Regions from separate parts of the Paenibacillus sp. BK720 genome, predicted to be linked through region 2. Evidence: riboswitches for the same ligand, from Rfam matches in the RefSeq annotation. Region 2 holds a riboswitch; each other region holds the start of a gene.
What was found. A riboswitch is a leader RNA that binds a small molecule or an ion and turns the genes downstream of it on or off. The one in region 2 is predicted to bind ZMP and ZTP.
Positions count from the first base shown of each region.

Region 1: it holds a riboswitch for ZMP and ZTP, as region 2 does, so the genes downstream of both, FHT67_RS15300 (bifunctional 5,10-methylenetetrahydrofolate dehydrogenase/5,10-methenyltetrahydrofolate cyclohydrolase) here and FHT67_RS14210 (DJ-1/PfpI family protein) in region 2, are expected to answer to the same signal.
Region 3: it holds a riboswitch for ZMP and ZTP, as region 2 does, so the genes downstream of both, rpiB (ribose 5-phosphate isomerase B) here and FHT67_RS14210 (DJ-1/PfpI family protein) in region 2, are expected to answer to the same signal.

Region 1 covers NZ_JAASRQ010000003.1:741,542-749,404, reverse strand. The annotation lists gene FHT67_RS15320 (ABC transporter ATP-binding protein) at 1-1,350, shown strand, start outside; gene FHT67_RS15315 (ABC transporter ATP-binding protein) at 1,337-3,115, shown strand; gene FHT67_RS15310 (hypothetical protein) at 3,169-3,588, opposite strand; gene FHT67_RS15305 (CapA family protein) at 3,662-4,729, opposite strand; ZMP/ZTP riboswitch at 4,861-4,945, shown strand; gene FHT67_RS15300 (bifunctional 5,10-methylenetetrahydrofolate dehydrogenase/5,10-methenyltetrahydrofolate cyclohydrolase) at 5,031-5,885, shown strand; gene FHT67_RS15295 (cyclodeaminase/cyclohydrolase family protein) at 5,886-6,524, shown strand; partial or broken gene FHT67_RS30015 (beta-xylosidase family glycoside hydrolase) at 6,880-6,954, shown strand; gene FHT67_RS30525 (choice-of-anchor J domain-containing protein) at 7,033-7,863, opposite strand, start outside.
Region 2 covers NZ_JAASRQ010000003.1:470,850-478,712, reverse strand. The annotation lists gene FHT67_RS14240 (GNAT family N-acetyltransferase) at 1-76, opposite strand, end outside; gene FHT67_RS14235 (phosphotransferase family protein) at 463-1,425, opposite strand; gene FHT67_RS14230 (aldo/keto reductase) at 1,465-2,367, opposite strand; gene FHT67_RS14225 (DUF2812 domain-containing protein) at 2,395-2,952, opposite strand; gene FHT67_RS14220 (PadR family transcriptional regulator) at 2,958-3,278, opposite strand; gene FHT67_RS14215 (AraC family transcriptional regulator) at 3,490-4,353, opposite strand; gene FHT67_RS14210 (DJ-1/PfpI family protein) at 4,424-5,023, opposite strand; ZMP/ZTP riboswitch at 5,081-5,160, opposite strand; gene FHT67_RS14205 (glycoside hydrolase family 25 protein) at 5,298-6,011, shown strand; gene FHT67_RS14200 (glutathione peroxidase) at 6,074-6,640, opposite strand; gene FHT67_RS14195 (NUDIX hydrolase) at 6,764-7,294, opposite strand; gene FHT67_RS14190 (hypothetical protein) at 7,301-7,765, opposite strand.
Region 3 covers NZ_JAASRQ010000006.1:137,332-145,194, reverse strand. The annotation lists gene prmC (peptide chain release factor N(5)-glutamine methyltransferase) at 1-364, shown strand, start outside; gene spoIIR (stage II sporulation protein R) at 660-1,412, shown strand; gene FHT67_RS22380 (L-threonylcarbamoyladenylate synthase) at 1,556-2,626, shown strand; gene FHT67_RS22375 (manganese efflux pump) at 2,742-3,254, shown strand; gene FHT67_RS22370 (low molecular weight protein arginine phosphatase) at 3,298-3,876, shown strand; ZMP/ZTP riboswitch at 3,963-4,043, shown strand; gene rpiB (ribose 5-phosphate isomerase B) at 4,144-4,602, shown strand; gene FHT67_RS22360 (TIGR01440 family protein) at 4,717-5,319, shown strand; gene FHT67_RS22355 (serine hydroxymethyltransferase) at 5,343-6,590, shown strand; gene FHT67_RS22350 (peptide ABC transporter substrate-binding protein) at 7,133-7,863, shown strand, end outside.

The sequences.
Region 1 (7,863 bases), 270 kb from region 2:
AAGACGATTATCGAGTCTCTTACGATCTTTTTGGCAGCGGTCGCCTACTTCTTCTTTATCGACGTCTCGCTTACGTTATGGCTGCTTATCCTGTCGCCGCCAATTCTAATCGTCGCTTTTATCTTCGCCAGACGCGTACGCCCGATGTATGTGGATCTCCGGGAGCGCCTGTCGCAGCTGAATACAACAACCCAGGAAAATATCGCGGGCAACCGGGTCGTCAAGGCCTTCGCGCGCGAGGAGTTCGAGATTCGGAAGTTTACCGAGAAGAACGTCAATTACTCGACGGCCAACAAGAAGGCCGCGTTGGTCTGGCTTGATTATTTCCCTTATCTGGAGACCTTGTCCCAGGCCTTTAACGTCATTCTTATGATTGCGGGCGGTCTGCTCGTGATGGACGGACGGATTACCTTTGGCGAGTTTTCCGCGTTCTCCGCGCTTATCTGGGGTCTATCCAACCCGATGCGCAACATCGGCATTATTATTAACGATATCCAGCGGTTTTTCGCCAGCCTTAGCAAAATCATCGATGTGTACTATGCACAGCCTCAAATCGTCAATGAGCACAAGCCGGTTGTGAAGCACCGCTATAAGGGCAGCATCGAATTCGACAACGTCAGCTTCAAATACGACAGTGCTACGGTACTCGAAAATATCAGCTTTAAAATTGAGCCGGGTGAAACCGTTGCCATCATGGGCGCCACGGGCTCCGGCAAAACAACGCTGATCAACATGATTCCGCGTTTCTATGATGTCACGAAGGGCCGCGTTCTCGTGGACGGCAAGGATGTCCGCAAGCTGGAGCTTGACGAGCTCCGCGGCAATATCGGGGTAGCGACGCAGGACGTCCTGCTCTTCTCCGACACGATTGACGGCAATATCGCTTACGGCAATCCGGATATGCCGGAGGAGGACGTGGCGAAGTTCGCCAAGCTTGCCGCTGCCCATGACTTTATCCGCAAAATGCCGGAAGGCTACGATACGGTCGTAGGCGAACGCGGGGTGGGTCTGTCGGGCGGTCAAAAGCAGCGGATCGCTTTGGCCCGCGCGATGGCCGTGCAGCCTCCGATTCTGATTCTGGACGATACGACCTCGGCCGTCGACAACGAGACGGAGGAGCATATTCAGCGGAGTCTGAAGGAGCTTGAATTCTCCTGCACCAAAATCATTATCGCGCAGCGCGTATCGACAACGGCGCAAGCCGACCGGATCCTCATTCTGGAGAACGGCCGGGTTATCGAAGAAGGCACTCACGCCGAGCTTCTCGCAAGGCGCGGGTATTATTACGGAGTATTTATGCTGCAGAACGAAGGCATCGAGAGAGAGGTGACGGCTCATGGCAAGGAATAAATTCGACATCGACGAGAATCTGGAGTCGCCCTTTAATATCAAGCACTTCAAGCGTGCTCTCGTCTACATCAAGCGCCAGAAGAAACCGATGATTATCGCTTTCGTGCTGAGCGCCCTGTCGGCGGGTATCGCACTCTCCGCGCCTCTGATCATGCAGCACGTGGTTGACGTGACCATTCCCGCCAAGGATAAAGGCGGGCTTGTCTGGCTGTCGTTGTTAATGCTCGGGACCATTGTGGTCAGCGTTATTCTGGCAACGATCCGCTCCCGCATTATGACACGCGTCGGGCAGGATATTATCTTCGATATCCGCTCCGATCTGTTCAAGCACCTGCAGGAGCTGCCGTTCCAATATTACGACGACCGCCCGCAAGGCAAAATTCTGATCCGCGTTGTCAACTACGTCAACTCGGTATCCGATGTTTTATCCAACGGTATCATCAACTTGATTCTGGAGATTCTCAACCTGATCTTTATCGCGGCGTTCATGTTCGCGGTTGACGCCAGATTGTCTCTTCTTATTATAGGCGGTCTGCCGATCTTCATCGGCATCATGCTGCTGATCAAGACGAAGCAGCGCCGGGCATGGCAAGCGGTATCCAATAAGAGCTCCAATATGAACGCTTATCTTCAGGAGAGCATTAGCGGCATTCGCGTTACGCAAATCTTCACCCGGGAAAAACATAACGAGGGCACGTTCACCCGCTTATCGGAAAACTATCGCAGCGTGTGGATGAGAGCGATGTACTTCAACTTCCTTGTGCCGTTCTCAGTCGATAACCTGACGACGCTCGTAACGACGTCCATTTATTTCGTGGGTCTCTTGGCGCTAAGCCCGGCCGAAGTCACCTTTGGCGTTATTCTGGCGATGAGCAGCTACGCGGCGCGTTTCTGGCAGCCGATACTTAATATTTCCAACCTGTACAACAGCTTTATCAACGCCGTTGCTTATCTGGAACGGATCTTCGAGACGCTTGACGAACCGGTAACGGTCAGCGATGTGCCTAACGCGCGCGAGCTGCCGGCTATCAAAGGCCGGGTCACCTTCGACGATGTGACCTTCGCTTACGACCCGGGCGTCAACGTGCTTCAGAACCTGAAGTTTGATGTGAAGGCCGGCGAGAGCATCGCGCTTGTAGGCCCTACAGGCGCCGGTAAAACAACCGTCGTTAACCTGATCTCTCGTTTCTACAATGTTACCGAGGGCCGGATTCTAATCGACGGTCACGACATTGCGGAAGTGACGCTGAAGTCGCTGCGCAGCCAGATGGGCATTATGCTTCAGGACAGCTTTATCTTCTCCGGCACGATTATGGACAATATCCGCTACGGCAAGCTGGACGCGACGGAAGAAGAGATTATTGCCGCAGCCAAGACCGTATGCGCCGACGATTTCATCCGCGAGTTCGAGCATGGCTATATGACCGAGGTAAACGAACGAGGCTCGAAGCTATCCCAAGGCCAACGCCAGCTGATCTCGTTCGCCCGCACGCTGCTCGCGAATCCGCGCATCCTGATTCTCGACGAAGCTACTTCGTCGATTGATGCCCAGACCGAGCGCCTGCTGCAGAAGGGTCTGAACGAATTGCTGAAGGGACGGACCTCGTTTATTATCGCGCACCGTCTGTCCACGGTGAAGAACTGCGACCGGATTATGTACGTAGCCGACAAAGGCATCGCCGAAGCCGGCTCGCATGGCGAGCTGATGGCCCAGCGCGGCCGTTACTACAAGCTGTACACGGCTCAGAAGATGGAAGCCATGTAACCAAACGCAAGCAAGGCCCCCGATCGATGGATCGGGGGCCTTTTCTATTAAGCTTATCGCGAAAGCTTGACGACAAGCTTTTTCGCCGATTCGGTTTCGACCGTAATTTTGTAACGTTCCTTGATTGCCTTATATTCAATGCTGCCGTTCTCCGGGGAGGTTACGGTTTTCTCCCATACGGTCTCGTTATCATGGCTGACCTTGAGGATAAACGTCCCCTCCTCCGAAGACGCCTCATACGGGATATTTACCGGACCCGCATCCGCAACGGAGAAATCGTCCACCGTGTAAGTGCCCTTCAGCGAGCCGATCTTCAAGCTCAGCTTGCCGTTGATCTCGGTTTTTACGGTTGAGACGGCAAAGCTGGTTTGATCGGCATATTTGGACACGACATTAATGACAACAACCGTGACAATGAACAAGGCTAAAAAGATCAGAAATCTGAATCTGAGTTTGGACTTACCGATTCTCAAAAACATAACCCCCCGGAATTATTGTCCATCGGACAATAATTCGCCAGGGGGCTTTCAATCCCTCTTCTTGCCGTTATTTTGCCGATACCGTCCCATCCTTGTTGACCTTCACGTTGAATGAAATCTTACTCAGCTTCGAATACGTCGTTTCGTTATAAGCCTGATCCCGCAGAATCGGTCTTGTATTTTCGATTTTTACCGGCGTAATTTTACTGCTCACCTTGTCCCCGTCGAACGTCAGAGTAGCAATCATGGAGTCGTACGCTTTGTTTGAACGCTGCGTTGGGGTAAAGACAAAGTTGCCGAGGGAATAGTAGATCGGCTTGCCCTTGTACGTTTCAATCCCCTGCAGGCAATGACTATGGCTGCCGATTACGGCATCTACCCCCGCGTCGATAAAGGCTTTCGCATACGTTCTCGCATAATCCTCTGGGTAATCCTGGTATTCATTATTCCAGTGAATATAGATAACCGTTATGTCCGAATATTTAACCGCGTTCTTAACGTAACGCATCATCGTGTCAAAATCGTAACCCGAGGCGATCCCCGCCTTGTTATCCCCTGCGTACCAGCTTGGACCCGAGAGCACCCGGCTTATGCCAACGATCGCTACCTTCTTCCCGTTGACCTTCTTGGAGTAGGCGGTAAACGCCTCGTCGATATTGCTTCCAGCCCCGGTGTGGCCAAGCTTGTATTCGTCCAGGTAGTCCAGCGTATCGCTCAGAGCTTCCACCCCGTAGTCGAGCGTATGGTTATTCGCAACGGAAACTCCGTCTATTCCGGAGTTAACGATCGCTTGCAGCGTTTTGGGCGCGGAACGGAAGGTGTACGTTTTGATCGCCTTTTGCCCGCGCGTCGAGATCGGAGTCTCCAGATTGGCGAAGCTGATGTCGGAGCCGGATAACAGGCTGCGTACCTTCTCAAACGGATAATTCACGCCATACTTATCCATGTTCGCCGCAACCTTCCCGTCCAGTAGAATATCCCCCGCAAAGCTGATCTCAATCGGCTTGTCCTCTTTGGCAGCAGGCTTTGCCGGAGCTGAAGCAGCAGAAGAGGCTATTGCCGTCACACGGCCCGCCGCCTCCAGATTAAAGCCCAGAAAAAGAAGCAAAGCCATTACGTATTTAAGCACCGTCATTCGCATCGTACCTCCATGGAATCTATGTATCTTCCAGCCAAGACTACTAATGTGTATGCCGTAAGGAAGAAATAGATTACTAGATGAGAAGGCTTTTCTTTCTTTCAATCTTTTGATACAGTAAGAAAAATAACGTTGTATGCGACTGGCGAAAACAGTGGAATGGACCACGAGGGAGCATACAGCTTGAACGTTCCGTTCGCCTGGGAAAAGTATCTGAGGATAGAGACTCGCGTTTTTTCGCGAGCCTTCCGCGGGTGCTTTTTTTCGTTCACGAACAAAAAGGCATGGAGGGATTGGAATGACGAAGCTTTTGAAAGCGAAGGAAGCGGCAGATCAGGTATACGAAGAAATCCGAACGAAGGTCAAGGAGTGGGAGCAGCTTGGGGTCCAGCCTCATATGGCAACCATTTTGGTTGAAGGAGACCCCGCATCGGCCTATTATGCCGGGGCTAAGCAAAGAATTGCCGAGAAGCTTGGCGTCGCTTTTACGCTGCACTCCTTCACGGCAGAGGTTGCGGAAGAAGAGATCCTTCAGCTTGTTAATCGGCTGAACCATGATCCATCCGTACATGGCATTATGCTGGAGCTCCCCCTGCCCCGGCATCTGTCGGCAAGCGCGATCGAGAAGGCGATCTCCCCGTTGAAAGACGTGGATGGGGTTACGCCCGACAATAAGCTTGCAACGGTAACGGGGCATACCGGTCTCTATCCGGCGACTCCGCAATCCTGCATTCGGCTTCTGAAACATCACGGTTATACGCTTGAAGGCAAGAATGTAACGCTCGTGGGACGCGGTCAGACCGTTGGACTCCCGCTGTTCCATATGCTTCAACGCGAGAACGCCACCGTCACCGTCTGCCATTCGCGTACACCGGACGTCGCTTCTCATCTGGGCCATGCCGAGATCGCCTTTGTTGCCGTTGGCCGTCCAAATGTCGTTACGCAAGATATGGTTCATCCCGATCTGGTTATTATCGATGCGGGAATTAATGAAACGCCGGAGGGTAAAATAGTCGGCGATGCAGCAGCCGGCGTCCAAGCAAGCGCAGCGGCGGTATCCCCTGTACCGGGCGGAGTCGGAACATTAACAACGGCTATCCTGTACGAGAATCTGATGAAGGCGATTGACCTTCAGCTTGGGGAGGTAAAGTAGATGACAACAACGATTACATGGGATGATTCCATCCGTTCTTTTCTGCGACAAGCCGGCAGCTCCAATCCTACCCCGGGCGGAGGAAGCGTAGCCGCACTAATTGCCGCGCTTGGAGCTTCAATGACTTCCATGGTCGGAAACCTGACTCAAGGCGAGAAATTCGCCGATATTCAATCCACCATTAGTGAAGTCATAGAGAAGATGCGCCGTTTAACGGCAGAATGCGAAGAGCTGCTGCAGGCGGATATCGCTTCTTTTAATGGATACATGGATGCGCTAAAGCTCCCTAAGAGCTCCGACGAAGAGAAACGGATACGTACAAATGCGCTTCACGAAGCTGCCATTCAGGCGATTGATGTTCCTCTTCGTCTCATGCAGGTGTGCCGGGAAGGTCTTGTGTTCACCCATCGCATTGCGGAGTCTTCTAACAAAAACGTCATCTCTGATCTGGGGATCGGCGCGATCCTGTTCGAAGCCGCCGCGCAATCCGCATTACTGACAATCGAGATCAATCTAGCCTCCTTAAAGGACGCGGAACGGAAACAGCATTATTCGGACACGCTGACGTCGCTAATGAGCGAGATCCAGGATCTTAAAAACAAGTCCCTGCAAGTAACCCGCAACCGCATCCTAAATTAATTTGCAGTACGTTGGATTCTCTCCAATACAATCTGGCTAAAATAGAGGCTCCGGGTGCCACGAATCGTTCTACTTCGCTGTGCACAAAGAACAACAGTGTAGCCAACAATAGCGAGGTTAAAAGCGGATCCCCTTTCAGCGACACCTTGTTAGGCTCCGCAAATTGCGAATAACGAATGTAAGTTGTCCCGGATGCCGATTGCCGGCTGGGATCGGGTTTATCTGCGGGCCGTCATCGAAGGGGAGGCGTTGCGCTTTTATGACTCCCCCGGACGGCGAGGAATGGACGTAGGCCGGTCCTGTATTAGATGCCAGCAAATGCTCGGACGAACATTCCAAATTCGGCCACTTCAACGGTGCCTTCGTTGGCGTCTGCTGCCAGGATTCCTGCCGAAAACGGAAATACGCGGATTTTGATTATTTCGAGTAAAGAAAACCGGATACGGAGTAGAGAGTTTAGAGATAAAGAAGAAGACGCGCAGGAGGTCCTGGCGTCTTCTTCTATTTTTTAATTAGACGGCTTGCCCTTTTTCCCGCTAGACTTTAAGACTACGTCGTAATCGTAAGGCACGCTGCTCACGCTGCCTTCGGGCGCGGCATACGTCGTCATCATAATGATACGGTCGTATTTGGAGCTATGAAGCATATCGGCAAGCTCGACGCGGCTCGACTCCGACATGTTGATCAGATCCGGCACCCGGATGACTTTCACCTGGTTGCCTCGTTCTTTATCCTTCTGCTTGTCGTAGTTCTTCATGAGGCCGATAAACTCTACCTGATAATTCACGTATTGGCCGATCGTCTGCTCCAAGCTCTTGAAGCCGGAGGTGTCGGACATCGGATCGATCACCGCTCCGTTCAAACGAAGATTGGATAAGTACCAGCCCGCTTCATTAAAGCCCCAGTCCGTCAGGTACCGGAACCCAAGCAGCACCTTCTTCCCGGCATAAGCGGACAAATCAAAGGTCTCCGTCTTCCAGCCTTCCGAGCTGCCCGTGAAGCCGGGCAGATTCGCTGCCGTCTTCGGATAACCTCCTTCGACCAGATCGCTGCGCGTATCCTCGTTCGAGAGCGACGTCCAGCTCTTTCCTCCATCCTCGGATACTTGCACAACGCCGAAATCCCATTGCTCTTCGATATTATAGCTCGTATCAAAGCTGAGTTCAGGCTTGGACTGGCCTGTCAAATCCAGCTCCTTGATCAGGAAGTTGTCTGCCTGATCGCCTTGATTGCTCCAAAGGACCGTTCCTTTGTCTGGATCCTGAACAGGCGTCCAGTTCGTGCGCAGGAAGTCAAGTCCCTGGAAGTACAGGTGATCAATTTTCGAATCGGGCTTGAG
Region 2 (7,863 bases):
GAAATTGCAGGGGGTATTCTTCTAACATAGGAATAACACGATCTTGATCGGTCTGCAGCAATTGACGGATAAGCATCAGAGGCCTCCTATCGGAGTTTGGTTATATTTTACAAGTAAAAGCTGACTGGTTACAAAGGTTTCTTTTTGCTAACGGGAGCTGCCCGCACCGCATCTTAACGATGTCGCACATCGCTAAGCCCGTCCACGAAGCTTAATTTTATCTCCTTAACAATACCGCGTATCGTTAAGCTCCTTCATTTGAGCTTATTACTCTCGTTTTTCCGCTTTTCTCCCTTCCTTAACGATACCGCACATCGTTAAGCACTCCGCCGGCATCCGAGTGAACCCCCTTAACGATATCGCATATCGTTAAGCCATCTTGCTGGCGTTCCCTCTTCCGCCCGCGCACAAAAAAACCGCCCCAACCAGGGCGGTTCAATAACCGTCATCAGCTTTGCTATTTCACAGGCTTTGCAGATGCTTATAGCCCTCTACGAAATTCTCGTAAGCCCATTTGATATGATCCTTGCTCTCATAGTTGCGGTACGTACATTCGATGACCATAATGAGATCGAGATAAAAATCGTACAACACGCGTCTTCGCCGCTCGGACTCTGTCAAGCCGTTGATGCCGTATCCTTCGCAGAACGCGCCCAACGTATTCTGCGCGAACCGGCCGAAATAAAATTCGCTCAGCGGATCGCCCCAAAAAGCACGCTCGAAGTCGATCAGCCCGGAAATCTTCCCACCATGGACAAACACATTGCCATCCCACAAATCCCAGTGAACCAGCGAAGCTTCCTTGACCGCAACCAGCAGCTCTCCGTAGCGGAGAACCTCCTTCTCGATCTCCGCATAAGACACCGGCAGCTCGACGCTTGCATCCTTGCCGTCGGCCAGCACATCCTCCATCATGCCTTCGAACACTTCCGCCCAGTTATCCTTCCTCCGGCCCTCCGGCTGAAGCGAGCCAAAGAAGCTGTTCTTATAAGCATTAATGGAACGGTTGTAGCCGCCAAGCTCGCGGGCAATGGCCTCCCGCTCATCCAGAGAGAGAGAGTCCCTTATTTTATTCATTGCTGTTCCTTTCGCAAAATCCATGAAGAAATACTCCGCTCCGATGATCGAGCAGCTGGCATCATAAGCGTAAACGCGCGGAACAGGCAGGCCTGGCGTAGCCGCAGCAAGGCGCATCGCTTCTACTTCCGTCCGCATCATGTTCTTCTCGTAACGCATAACCCGCTTATCCGCGGAAGGCGCGATTTTAAGGACAACCCTCCGCCCGTCCTCCAGCACGATGGAGTATGCCATGTTCGCCCAGCCATCCGTCAGCTCGCCGGCAGAGCGGAAGCTCACGCCAAAAGCCTCCCGCACGATCGTGCCGATCTCCTTGTCGCTCAACCTGTACTTGTTCGCATTTTCCATAACGCCTAACAACCTCCGGACCTTGGGATTGGGCCTCGCTTACCGGTGAACCTTGTACACGCCTGCTTTGCTTAAGCGGCGAACGAGCTGAATCTCTTCCTCCGTTAATGGCAGAATATCCGCAGCAGAGATATTTTGCAGCAGCTGCTCGCGGGAGCTTGCTCCCGGAATGGCTGCGGCTACAGACGGATGTCCAAGGGAATAACGAATCGCAAGCTGCGAGAGGCTCCGTCCCTCGGGCGTCAGCTGCTCCAGCTGCCTGCGAAGCTCGAGGAGCTCATCGAGCTCATAGTCCAGCACGCCTTTGGACGGCTGGCGGTTTGCCGCAAGCGCTCCGCTTGCAACAGGGCCGCGAGCGATTAGGCTAAGTCCCTTCTCCTCCAGCAGCGGGAGCACCGTTTCCTCCGCGCGCCGGTCTACAATGCTATACGGATTCATGATGCTGACGATGGAAGACCGCGAAGCATATTCCCGAATGACATTCGGACGGATGGACGAAATGCCGTATTCCCGGATCACGCCCTCCCGCTTCAATTGCTCGAACGCTTCGATGGTCTCGTCAATCGGATCCTCGATCGTCCCGCCATGCAGCTGGTACAGATCGATATAGTCCGTTCCCAGCCGTCTAAGGCTGTCTTTCACCGCGGATAAAATGTAAGCCTTCGACGGGTCCCATGCCCAGCCTTCCTGGCCGGGAATTCTCCGGTTGCCGACCTTCGTCGCCAGCACCACCTGCTCGCGGCGTCCTCGGATCGCCTTGCCGACAATCTCCTCGTTCCGGCCGCTGTCGTACAAATCCGCGGTATCCAGCAGCGTAACTCCCCGCTCCAAAGCTTCATGAACCAAAGCGACAGCCTTCTCCTCATCCGTTCCAAGCGACATGCAGCCAAGTCCAATCTCCCCAACGTATAATTCCGAACCGCCTAACCGATTTGTTCTCATCCGGATTTGCTCCTTCCGTTATCTAAGTTAAAGTTTAAGTGCGTTTACTTTCTTCTGCATCCTCCAGCAGCCATACCCCAGCACGCCAAACAGGAATAAATAAAGGACCATCACCGGCAAACCTATCGTCCAGAACCTGTCGCCGCTGAGGAAATTCCGCAGATTAACCATATTGGCAAGCATGATAACCAAATTAACAAGCATCATAATGGCCATAACCCTTTGCATTCTTTTATACAGATGAATCAGCGAGTCCCGGTCCGTATAAAGCCGCGGTTCTTCCCCTGGCTGCCACTCCCTGCGAAAATAATGCCAGAGCGAGCCGTACGAGCTGACGTATTCCCAGCCGGCGTCCCGATATAAATCAATATACTCCTGAAATTTGCCGCTTCCAAGCCTTTGGCCCGTCTGGTAATCCAGCCTGTACGTATACCGGACCGATTCATCTTTGGTGAAGAAGCTGCTCAGCATACTCGCTTTCTTGAAATGTTGTCCGTCACGGGACATATCGTTAAGCCACTGCTCTTCCTTCTCATAGTTCCAGCTCATCGTCAGCCGATTCCGCTTAATCAGCTTGTCGCTCATCCGCCTCACCCTTTCTTCATGATCAGGGCTTGCCGCCCAACGTTTAGAAGCTCTTCCAGCCTTGCGATCTCGGCTTCCACTACCTGCCTGCCGGTCTCCGTAATGGCATACATTTTGCGGCGCGCGTCCGTCCCTTCCGGAACGGGATAATGATCAATCAGTCCTTTATTCAGCAGGGTATTAAGTGCCGTGTACAAGGTACCGGCACCAAGCTTTACGCGCCCTCCGCTCTTCCTCTCGGTATCCTGCATAATTCCGTATCCGTGCGACGGCTCCGTATAGAGAACAATCAGGATATAATAAAAAGCCTCGGTAAGCGGCAGCATTTCTTTCACAACATTTCATCCTTCCCGTCCACACAGTCTATATCGTCTGTCGATATATCTTATGCTTATATATTAAGTCCCGATATATCGACTGTCAATATAATTGTGGAATTTTTTAGTTATCCGCTTATAACCAAAAGAAAACATGCCGGATGCTCCGGCATGCTCTTATAGGTTTCTTACCGCCTTCGGGCAGCCGCCCAGAAGCGGCTTAACGAATCGGGATATAGATGGTCATGCTGATTTTTTCCGGCGTGGAGGCTAAGACATCCGTGACTTCAAAGTCCGGTCCCTCTCCCCGCTCATAATTACTGTTAGGCAGCCAGGTTCCATAGATGTATTTCCATGCGTTTTGCCCAACTTCGGGCATCGTTCCGTTGCGGAAAGCCGCATACTTGCCGCCGGGAAGCTCCAGACAGGCGAACCCGTCCTCCACCTCCGCAAACGAGGTGACTTCCTCGCCAATAAGGAACGAAAAGGCTCCATCCTCGCCATAGCTATGGGGGATACCGTAAGCAAAAGCCGGCCGCGCTTTATTGGGAATACGCGCAAAGTATTCCTGACTGCCGAAATGCGCATAGAAGCCCGGGATCTCTTCGAAATACCGCTCGTTGTTCAGATTGGTTGGATAGTTATAGCCAATAATGCGGGTCGCAGGCCGTTCGATAATGTCCGGTTTGTACATCGTTAATCCTCCTCGGATATTTGCCGTTAATGCGACGAGGTCAATGGGGAGCTGCAAGGCCAGCAGCGGCTGCTTCTTCCTGTACTGCGCCGGCGCCATGCCGAAATAACCGGCAAAAGCACGGGTAAATGCCTCCTGCGAACCGTATTGGTAAGACACCGAGATATCCAGCACCGTATGGCGGGTAACCCTCAGCTCTTCGGCAGCCCTGCTCATTCTTCTCTTCCGAATGTACTCCTGCACCGTAAAGCCCGTGACGGCATGGAATAGCCTTTGAAAATGGTACAGCGAAAATCCCGCCCGGGCCGCTATCGTCTCCAGGCTAAGCGCTTCCTGCAGTTGTTCTTCTATAAACGTAATCGCATATTGGATTCGGGTATAATGTTCCATTCGTAAGATTGATCCAGCTCCTCGCTCATCGTTACGGTTATCCTATCAGGAAAACGGCACAAATATTTGATCAGGAATGCTCTTTTTGCACCCAATCGTATTCCATCAATTTTGCGGTATGCAGCGCTCTCTCCTCGCCATGAAGCCGGCTGATGACGTAGAGGGACATGTCTATGCCGGCCGAAATACCCGCGGACATAATAATCTTCCCGTTATCTACATACCTGGCGGTCTCGGAGATTTCAGCGGATGCTGGAGCAACCTGTCTTAGCTCTTCCGTTGCAAGGCGATTCGTCGTCAGCTTCAGCCCTTCCAGCACGCCAGCCTTCGCGAGGAGCAGCGCGCCCGTGCAGACGGACAGCAGCAGCTCAGATTCGTCGGCGCATTTCCTGATCCAATCGGTCAGCACCTTGTTATGCATTTCCTGACGGGAGCCCCAGCCGCCCGGGATAAGCACGATATCCGGCTTGGGACAATCCTGGATGGTATAGGCGGGATTGACGCTCAAATTGCCTAGAGCCGTAACGGGGCCATTATTCTCCGCCACGGTGAACACATGGAAATCCTGCCCGCGATTGCTGCCCGCAATAAACACTTCAAACGGTCCCGTAAAATCCAGCACTTCAACATTGTCGTAGATCAGAATGGCTACATTCCTTCTTCGCTGCATCCTCTCATCCCCTCATCCTAATAATAAAAAAGAGCATCGGTCTCCTAACGAGAACCGATACTCTGCCCAGGCGTACGGCGGATGACATACGTGCTCCCTCGTGGTTCTCCACGTTTACGCCAGTCGCACATACCAGATATTTACTTTTATCATAAACCGGGCACATAAGCGGAGCAAGTTAAATTTTTGCTGGAACAAATAGGGACAAGCTATCGTCTATGTATCTGGAAAGCGCTGAACCAGACATGGAGACAGGAATAAAGGATAGGTGACTATGAAGCTAAAAAGATGGCAGAAAATCACCGCATGCTTACTGCTGCTCCTCATGATTGCCGGAGTATTGGAGTACAAAGGCATTATCTGGCATAACAGCCTGTTCGCCTCTAAATACAAGGTACAAGGGATCGATGTGTCCCACTATCAAGGCGAGATGGATTGGGGCAAGGTTGCCGGCAGCGGCAAATGGCAGTTCGTCTATATCAAGGCTACGGAAGGCAAGGATATGACGGATGAGAATTTCAAGTCTAATTGGGAGCAGGCCAGAAGCCAAGGGATGAGGATCGGCGCTTATCACTTCTTCACGACGCAAAGCACCGGCGCTGAGCAGGCGGCACATTTTATCGAAGAGGTTCCTAATGAGTCCGCTAACCTCCCGCCTGTTATCGATATCGAGATTGCTCTAGATAAGGATGTCGCGAGCATTCAGCAGGAATTGACGACCCTCGCTAACCGACTCGAGGAGCATTATAAACAACGGCCCATCCTGTATGCAACCTACGATACCTATAACACCTATATAGCAGGCAGCTTCGAGGATTACGAGATCTGGATCAGGGATATCGTCAAGCATCCACGCTTACGGGATGACCGCCGTTGGTTATTTTGGCAATACAACAACCGGGGCCATACCGCCGGCATTGATGCGTACGTCGATATTAACGTTTTTAACGGAGACAAAGAACAATTTAAGGCGAGGTTTGATCGCTAAAAAAATAGAAGCCGAAGCTTCTTGAGAAGCATCGGCCAATGATTATTCTTGGAATTACGGCTTCATGATTGCTCCGAGGACAATGCCTCCTCGATGGCCAGTTCCAAATCGGTTGGCTGCGTCGTTGGCTCGAATCGGGCGATTACTTTTCCTTCCCGGTTCACGAGGAACTTGCAGAAGTTCCACTTTACGCCGTCGCCTTCATACAGGTCCGGATGATTCTGCAGGAGAAAATCCTTCATCCACAGCTCATCGGAATTGTTCGGGTCAAAGCCCCGGAAAGGCGCCTGCTCCGTCAAATATTGAAAGAGCGGATGAACAGTCTCTCCGCGAAGCTCCACCTTTTCGAACAGCGAGAAGGTTACCCCGGCCTTGCGCCGGCAATGCTCTTCTACCTCCGCATGGCTGCCGGGTTCTTTGCCGTTAAATTGATTGCACGGGAAGCCCAATATCTCGAAGCCGTGCATCCAATATTTTTCGTACAACTGCTGCAGGCCTTCGAACTGCTTGGAATAGCCGCACTGGCTTGCTGTGTTCACGATTAGAAGAACCCTGCCATAAAAAGCAGACAGATGAATAGGCTCCCCATTTATCTCATTTACCTGAAAGTCATAGATGGACTTGTTCATCTTTAATCCCTCTCCCCTTTTATATATTTAATCCATCATATAACCAAGAAGCCTATTTGAATAATATATAAAAACAATAATCTTCATAGGCAATTACAATAAAGTATATATTGGAAAAAAGGCCTATAAAAAGCCCTCTTTCTCCATGAATTCCACGGCCTCTTTCAGGATAGCCCGGTCGCGCATAAGCATAAAAAGCTTGGCGTGATTATCTCTGCCGCCCGCTACTGCATTTCCCATAATATCCAGCGCTTGTGCGGCGGACAGCCACTGAACGGACATTCCGAGCTGTTCTTCGGCTGCGGTGAGTGACGTTGTACCCGTAACATGCCGCGCTTTCGCAAGATAACAATGCGAATGCTGCAGAAAGCCGTTCCGATTCTTATGCTCCTCTACATAACCAAGCCTCCGGATCACTTCCGCATCGCAGCCGGTCTCCTCCTTTATTTCCCGGACAAAGGCCTCCTCCGGCGACTCCCCTTCCTCCATTCCTCCGCCGGGCAGCTTATAGAGACCAAGCTCGGCCATATGCATCATCGCAACCTGTCCCCGGCTGTTGAATAACACTCCCCTTGCGGCATAACGGGAGACGGTATCCAGATACTCGGGGCTGCCTCCTATAAAATCACTGTCGGTTATTTTTATGTTCAGCATTATTCCTTACCTCCTTTTTAAACTTAACGGTTCAGGCAGCTGATTTTCCTCGTTTTTAAAGGCGTTAAACCTCTTGACCAGATCCAGGTAAGCTTCCTCACGGTCTTCGCCTGCTCCTTTCATCTCCTGCCAGTCTTTAATGCTTGCCTCCCAAGGGATGCCCGCTCCCTTCTGGCGAAGGTATTCGATCGGATAGTCATCCACGGACCAGTTCTTTTCATGGTCACGCCTTTTTCTAAAGACATATCGCGCTCCTTCGATCAGCAAAGCCATGCAGAGACCGGGAATAAGATGATGTACGGCGTTATCCGGGCTAAAATGCCTCACAGAGGAATAAATGCCGTCGCATAGGAGGAAAAGCAATAACGCATACAAGAGCCATCTCAACCCTTTGGCCAGCTTTTTAAGCCGCTTAAAGTTCAGCAGCGTTAAGTAAATAGCCACGATCAGGATGATTAGAATCATAACCATTCCTGTTGCACCTCCCCCGCAATCTTGGGCCGAACCTTATAAATAACTATATTAAAAATATCCATAGCCTACTTGAATGAAATCGATTAATATAAGAG
Region 3 (7,863 bases), on a different contig from region 2:
GTTTGCGAAGCGCGGCGCCGCAGGGGCACCCGATGCGGAGGACATCCGCATCGATGTGCTTGTGTCCAATCCGCCGTATATTCCGGCGGATGATCTGGCGGGCCTCCAGCCCGAGGTGCGCGATTACGAGCCGCGCCTCGCGCTGGACGGCGGGGCGGACGGGCTGGATCCGTACCGCCGCATGGTGGAGCAGCTGCCGTCGCTTGCGCAGCTGCCGCGTATTGTCGCCTTTGAGCTTGGCATGGGTCAAGCCCATGACGTTGCCGCGCTGCTGCGGGATGTCGGCGAGTGGGACGACATCCGGATCATTACCGACTACGGCGGCATCGAGCGCCATGTCATCGCCGTCCGCACAACAAAGTAATTCTTCAAACACGCTGCAGGTGCATCATCCGATGCCGGCAGCGTGTTTTTATTTACCCGGATATCCCTCGCTGCGACACGGAAAAACCGTGTTACAGCTGCCCCTTACCTTTGCTCCTCCACGTTACATTTCCCTCCTCATGCACAGGCCACTGTGTTTATGAAAACAACTCTATCATTTTCATTTCCTCTGCTAGGTTTATAGAGCCGGGAACGCGGACATAATGACGGATAGATACGTTCCGGAACGCAAGCTGACGCACCGACGGGTGCGATCGAGAGGAGCTTGTGTTATGATGAACCGCACTAATTCCCTTTTTTATTTCCGTAAATCTTATGCTTTGTTGATTATCGTTTTGTTTGTTCTTGTGATGAGCTGGGAGCAGCAGCGTACGGATGCGGCTGTGGTCGATACGATTATTCCGCAGGATTCCATTCGTCTGCGCATCCTGGCCAATTCGGACTCCCCTGCCGACCAGGCCGTAAAGCGCGTTGTCCGCGATGCCGTGGTGAAAGCGATGGACAATTGGGTGGCGGGTCCGCAAACCATTGAAGAAGCGCGCCAAACGGTGCTTGATCATATGGACGAAATCGAAGGTATCGTCGCCGACGTGCTGGCAAGCCGCGGGTTCGATTATAATTACCATGCAGAGCTTGGACAGGTGCCGTTCCCGACCAAAATGTACAGCAACGAAGTGTATCCTGCAGGCAACTATGAAGCTCTCCTGATTACGCTTGGCGAAGGCAAAGGCCAAAACTGGTGGTGCGTGCTGTTTCCGCCGCTGTGCTTCATTGACGCCGCAACAGGCGAAGCCGTTGCAGCCGATCCGGACGCCGACGCTGCAAAGGCGGAGACGGTAAAAGCCGCTTCCGCTGATCATAAAGAAAACGAAAAGGTTGAAAAAGCCTCTGACGGCAAGGAAGGCAAATCCGAAGCCTCCGTTCAAAAGCCGCAAGACGAGAACAAGCAAGGCGAAGCGCCGCAAGCAAAGTTTTTCCTGCTGGAAATCATTGAGCAATTCATCAATTGGCTGAAAAGCCTGTTCTAATGCAAGTTCCGCGCGGCGGTTCTTCAAAGGCGCATAGTCGCCCGGTGAAGGGCCGCCGCTCTGCAATTCGGAAGGTATATGCTATAATGGGGGCAGTTAGATGATGAATGATTACTTTGTATAGCAGGGATTGAAGGATAGAGATGATAACAACGAAGGTTTGGCGGGTTGCGGAGGCGGCTTCCGCCGATGCGCTGGCCGGCCAACTGGAGGAAGCGGCTGCGCTGCTGCGGGACGGAGAGCTGATTGCTTTTCCGACCGAAACGGTATACGGACTAGGCGCCGATGCCCGCAACACAAAGGCGGTCGAAGGCATATTCAAGGCAAAAGGCAGGCCGTCGGATAATCCTCTTATCGTGCATATCGCGGATGAGAATCAGCTGGAGGAGCTTGTGCTGCCTTATCCGGAGCTTGCCCGCCGTCTGATGAGCGAGCTGTGGCCGGGTCCGCTAACGATTGTGCTCCCGGTACGCCCCGAGGCTGTTTCTCCGCTTGTTACGGCGGGGCTGGCCACCGTCGGCATCCGAATGCCGGATCATCCGGCCGCGCTTGCCCTCATTCGGCAATCCGGCTGTCCGGTGGCAGCTCCCAGCGCGAACCGCTCCGGCCGGCCCAGCCCCACGCTTGCAGCGCATGTGCTGGAGGATCTGGACGGGAAAATCAGCGGAATCGTAGACGGGGGCGCAACGGGCGTCGGACTGGAATCAACCGTTGTGGAGCTGCCCGATTCGAATACAATCCGTATTCTCCGTCCCGGGGGGATTACGGCCGAGCGGCTGCGGGCCGCAGCGCCGGAAGCGGTAATCGATGCGCCTTCGGCGGACAAAGCGGATGTATCCGAAGCCCCGCGCTCGCCCGGCATGAAATACACGCATTACGCGCCTGCGGGCGATCTTCGGATCGTACTGGGCGAGCCTTCGAATGCGGTAAGATATATTCAGGAACAGCTAGGCCGTTCAAAAACAACGTCTCTAAAGACAGGTGTTCTGACTTTCGACGAAAGAGCAAACGCTTATGATGCCGACCTGATTCTCAGTTACGGCAGCGAGCTGCATCCGGAGCAGGCGGCGCATAATCTGTATGCCGCGCTTCGCCGGTTTGACTCGGAAGGCGTGCAGCGCATATGGGCGGAAGGCTGCTCGGAAGAAGGAATCGGTCTTGCTCTTATGAACCGTCTGGCGAAGGCGGCCGGACATCAAATCGTCCGCGTATAGAATAGTATGTTTGTCCCCTTGTCCGCATATCTTGGTTAGGAATGGATGTGGACATGGGGGCGATAGCGTGACTGATGCAACTTTGCATGCCGGACAATTCGCGACACTGCTCATTATGGCGGTTGCGCTTGGCATGGATGCTTTTTCGTTAGGAATCGGAATCGGGCTGAAGGGGATTCGCCTGCGGGATGTGCTCCGGTTAAGCAGCATCATCGCATTATTCCATGTGCTAATGCCGCTTGGCGGCATCTATGCCGGACATTTCGTCAGCGGACTGCTTGGCCATGTGGCGACGGTGGCTGCGGGCGTGCTGCTGCTTTTGCTTGGCGGACACATGATTTACAGCTCGCTCAAAGGGGAATCGGTCCAAACGATGGACTACCGTTCCTCGGTCGGAACGTTCTTGTTTGCGTTCAGCGTCAGCATCGACTCCTTCTCCGTTGGCGTAACTTTGGGCATGTTCGAGGCCGATATTTTGCTGACGGTTTTATTGTTTGGTTTTTTCGGCGGCTTGATGTCCGTGCTGGGGCTGCTGCTTGGACGCCGGGTCAGCGAGAATCTGGGCGGCTACGGGGAGGCGCTTGGCGGGGCGATCCTGCTCGTTTTCGGTCTTTTATTTATATTCTAGAAATCAACAATGAAATCAGCTATACCAGAAAGGGGAATGCAGCATGACGCGCATCTTGTTTGTTTGTACCGGCAATACCTGCCGTTCGCCGATGGCGGAAGCCATGCTGAGGGCGATGGCGGAGCAAAAGGGGATTTCGGTCGAGGTCCGCTCCGCCGGCGTATCTACCATTGACGGTCTGCCGATCTCGTCGCATGCGGCTACGACGCTGCGGGGCAAATCGGTCGAGCACCGCGGCTCGTCGCGCGCGTTAAGCGGCGAAGCCGTTGCTTGGGCGGATCTCATTCTAACGATGACAGCCGGACATAAACGCGGCTTGCTTAACTATTTCCCTGAAGCGGTGGATAAAGCGTATACGCTCAAGGAATACGTCAACCAGGACACGTCCGTTCAGGCAGACATCGAAGAACTCGAACGCCTGTATACGGAGATGCATATGAAGCAGGCGCTGGGTCAGCAGCTGTCGGCCGCGGAGCGTTCCCGTCTGCTGGAGCTGGAGCGCAGGATCCCCAGCTTCGATATCGCCGATCCGTTCGGCGGGACGCTCGGCATGTACGAGAGCTGCGCCAAAGAAATCGAAGAGAGCCTGAAGGCCCTCCTTCAAATGCTTCAAAAGGGATGAAATTCCATGCCGGAATAAGGCTCGATTTATGCGTATATTTGATTGATTTTCATGGTTGAATAAGCTATCATGAAGGTAACAAAGACGGTTTCCGATGTAACTGGCGACGGAAGTGGGTAACCACGGTGGAGCATCGGAACATACGGCCGGTCGCCTGGGCAAAGAGCAGCATGCTAGTCATAGCATGTCATGCTCTTTTTTCGTCTTTTTGAGGATTTTAGGTATAATAAGTCCGTATGATTCGACAACTAGCAGGAGGGTTTTGCGTTGAAAATTGCAATTGGTGCAGATCATGCGGGTTACCGTCTGAAAGATGAAATTGTTCCGTTTCTTTTATCGCTTGGTCATGAAATTGAAGACTTGGGCTGCGACTGCAGCCAGTCGGTGGATTATCCCGATTACGCGCTGCCTGTGGCGGACAGAGTGGCCAGCGGCCAAGCTGACCGCGGCATTCTGATTTGCGGCACGGGTATCGGCATGTCAATCGCGGCGAACAAAGTTCCCGGTATCCGCTGCGCGCTGGTGCATGACATGTTTTCGGCACAAGCAACCCGCGAGCATAACGATACGAACGTGCTTGCGATGGGCGAGCGTATTATCGGCCCTGGTCTTGCGCAGGAAATTGTCCGCATCTGGATGGAGACGCCGTTCTCGGGTGGCGAGCGACATGTAGGGCGTGTCCGGAAAGTGAAGGAAATCGAGCAGCAGTTTACGGTTCATCCTTAGGTCCATGCTTTCGAGGCGAGAATTATCATTAACCGCTTAATTAACAGGCTATCGGTGTAATTAATCCTGAAGCGCTAGATGTGATCATTCTTATCTTTGAGGAGGTATCTCGGCATGAACAATCAAAAGGAAACCATTACTATTGCGGCCGATGTGGAGACGATTGTGCGGGAGCTTGTCGCGGCAGGGGGACTTAGAGCCGGACAGCTGCTTGTCATCGGCACCAGCACAAGCGAGGTGCTTGGCCACCGGATCGGCACTTCGGGAACGGTCGAGACGGCCGCGCAGATTTATGCGGGCATTGAAGCGGTCCGTAAGGATGTAGGCTTTTATCCGGTTTACCAGTGCTGCGAGCATTTGAACCGGGCGCTTGTCCTCCCTCGCGAGGCGGCGGACAAGTATGGGCTGGATGAGGTTGCGGCCGTTCCCGTTCCGAAAGCGGGAGGATCCATGGCCGCTTATGCTTTCCGGCATTTGCCGAATGCCTGCTTGGTTGAAACGATTCAGGCGCATGCGGGAATCGATATCGGCGATACCTTTATCGGCATGCACCTGCGCCGGGTTGCCGTTCCGGTCAGACCGTCCATCCGGTCGATTGGCGCAGCCCATGTCACGATGGCTTTTTCGCGGCCTAAGCTGATCGGCGGAGCGCGAGCGGTATACACCTTGGAAGACAGCGGCCTGGCGTCAGAGCAGACGTCAGGAACTTGCGAATAATTATATTTAGGAGGCTTTTCACAATGGAAAACTTACGTAACCAAGATCCTGAAGTATTGAAGGCAATGGGCCTTGAGCTGCAGCGCCAACGCGACAACATCGAGCTGATCGCATCCGAGAACATCGTAAGCGAAGCGGTTCTGGAAGCTATGGGTTCGGTCCTGACGAATAAATATGCAGAAGGCTACCCCGGCAAACGCTTCTACGGCGGCTGCGAGCATGTGGACATTGTGGAAGACATCGCACGCGAGCGCGCGAAAGAAATCTTTGGCGCCGAGCACGCGAACGTTCAGCCTCACTCCGGCGCTCAAGCGAACATGGCGGTATACCTTGCCGTTCTCAAACCAGGCGACACGGTTCTTGGCATGAACCTGGCTCACGGCGGTCATTTGACGCACGGCAGCCCGGTTAACGCATCCGGTCTTTTGTACAACTTCGTTGCTTACGGCGTAGAAGAAGATACATTTACGATCAACTATGAAGAAGTTCGCAAAGCGGCCTTCAAACACCGTCCTCGTCTGATCGTTGCCGGCGCGAGCGCATACCCGCGTACAATCGATTTCGAGAAGCTTGGCCAAATCGCTCAAGACGTAGGCGCGTTGTTCATGGTGGATATGGCTCATATCGCGGGTCTTGTTGCAGCCGGTCTGCATCCGAACCCGGTGCCTCATGCGCATTTCGTTACGACAACAACTCACAAAACGCTCCGCGGTCCTCGCGGCGGCATGATTCTTTGCCGTCAGCCTTGGGCAGCGGCAATCGATAAAGCGGTATTCCCTGGTTCGCAAGGCGGCCCTCTGATGCACATTATCGCAGCAAAAGCCGTTGCATTCGGCGAAGCCCTTCAACCATCGTTCAAGGAATACGCGCAAAAAGTGGTAAGCAACGCGAAAGTATTGTCCGAGACGCTGATCGCGGAAGGCATCAACATCGTTTCCGGCGGCACGGACAACCACTTGATGCTGATTGACACTCGGAGCCTGAACATTACGGGCCGCGACGCCGAGCATGTACTCGACTCCATCGGAATTACGGCGAATAAAAACGCGATTCCATTCGATCCAACAAGCCCGTTTGTAACAAGCGGTATCCGTCTCGGTACGCCGGCTGCTACTTCCCGCGGCATGGACGAGAAGGCCATGAAAACAATTGGCGAGATTATCGCTATGACGCTGAAGAGTCCGAAGGACGAAGCGGTCCTGGCTAAAGCCAAAGGCATGGTTCGCGACCTGACTGCTCAATTCCCGCTTTACCCGAACATGAAGTACTAAAAGCTATCTTTGCAGCATAAGAGGCTGTTCCCAAGGTCCAATTGACCGCTTGGGAACGGCCTCTTTCTTTTTTTGCTGAAATCATATGGGTTATTCGCGTTGGAGATATAGTAATTTCGCTATGCAAGTATAGAAGCAAAGGAATTGTTCGTTGTTTCACAGGTCTCTATGATTTGAATGAGGAGCATTTTCCGCGCGCGGTGGCCGCTTAGCCTTGATGTTATGAATAAGTTAAACCGATTGCAGCATGCTATATAAGCGGGTTCCACGAAACTACAGATCTCGTCAAATTTCGACAGATATAGAAATGTAATTTCTGGGGCGTGACAAATGATAATAAATTATGTATATTTGTTAATGGTATATTAATTAACATTACTTTTGTACTAATTTGGCCTGAACATTTGTAAAACAGGGTGGCTGAACATATGTTCATTGATAATTATTCAATGATTCGTATTAATTCTCGCAATGTTTAATTTATGTAATGTCAAATTATTACAATAGAAAGCAAGAGGAGAACATCCAGGGGAGGAAGTAAAATGTCGAAGAAGAAGTATGGCTTTACCATGATTTCCGTACTGCTTGCACTGGCTCTTGTAGCCGTCGGCTGTACACCTAAGCAAGAGTCCGGAAGCAGCGAAGGCTCTGTATTCCGCATGAACCTTGCCACTGAACCGCCGTCCCTTGACCCGGCTCAGGTACAGGACCAAGTGTCTGCAACTGTAGTAAACGGTTTGTTTGAAGGACTGACTCGTAAGAACGAGAAGGGCGAAGTTGAACCAGCTGTCGCTAAAGAGTGGAAAATCTCCGACGACGGCAAAACTTACACGTTCACCATTCGCGACGATGCGAAATGGAGCAACGGGGATCCGGTAACTGCGGGTGACTTCGAATACGCTTGGAAGCGTGCTCTTGATCCTAACCTGAAACCGGCAGCATCCGCTTATGCTTACCAGCTGTACTACATCAAGAATGCGGAAGCTTACAACACGGCAGCTGACGGCGTAACAGCCGACGATGTTGGCGTTAAAGCCGTTGACGACCACACGCTGCAAGTTGAGCTGAACTCGCCAACTCCTTATTTCCTTGGTCTGATGTCCTTCACGGTCTTCTACCCGGTTCACAAATCGGCTAAAGAGAACGAGCAATGGGCTACAGACGTTTCGACTCTGGTTTCCAACGGTCCGTTCAAAATGAGCGATTGGAAAAAGAACAACTCCATTACGATCGCTAAGAACGACAACTACTACGCGAAAGACGACATCAAGCT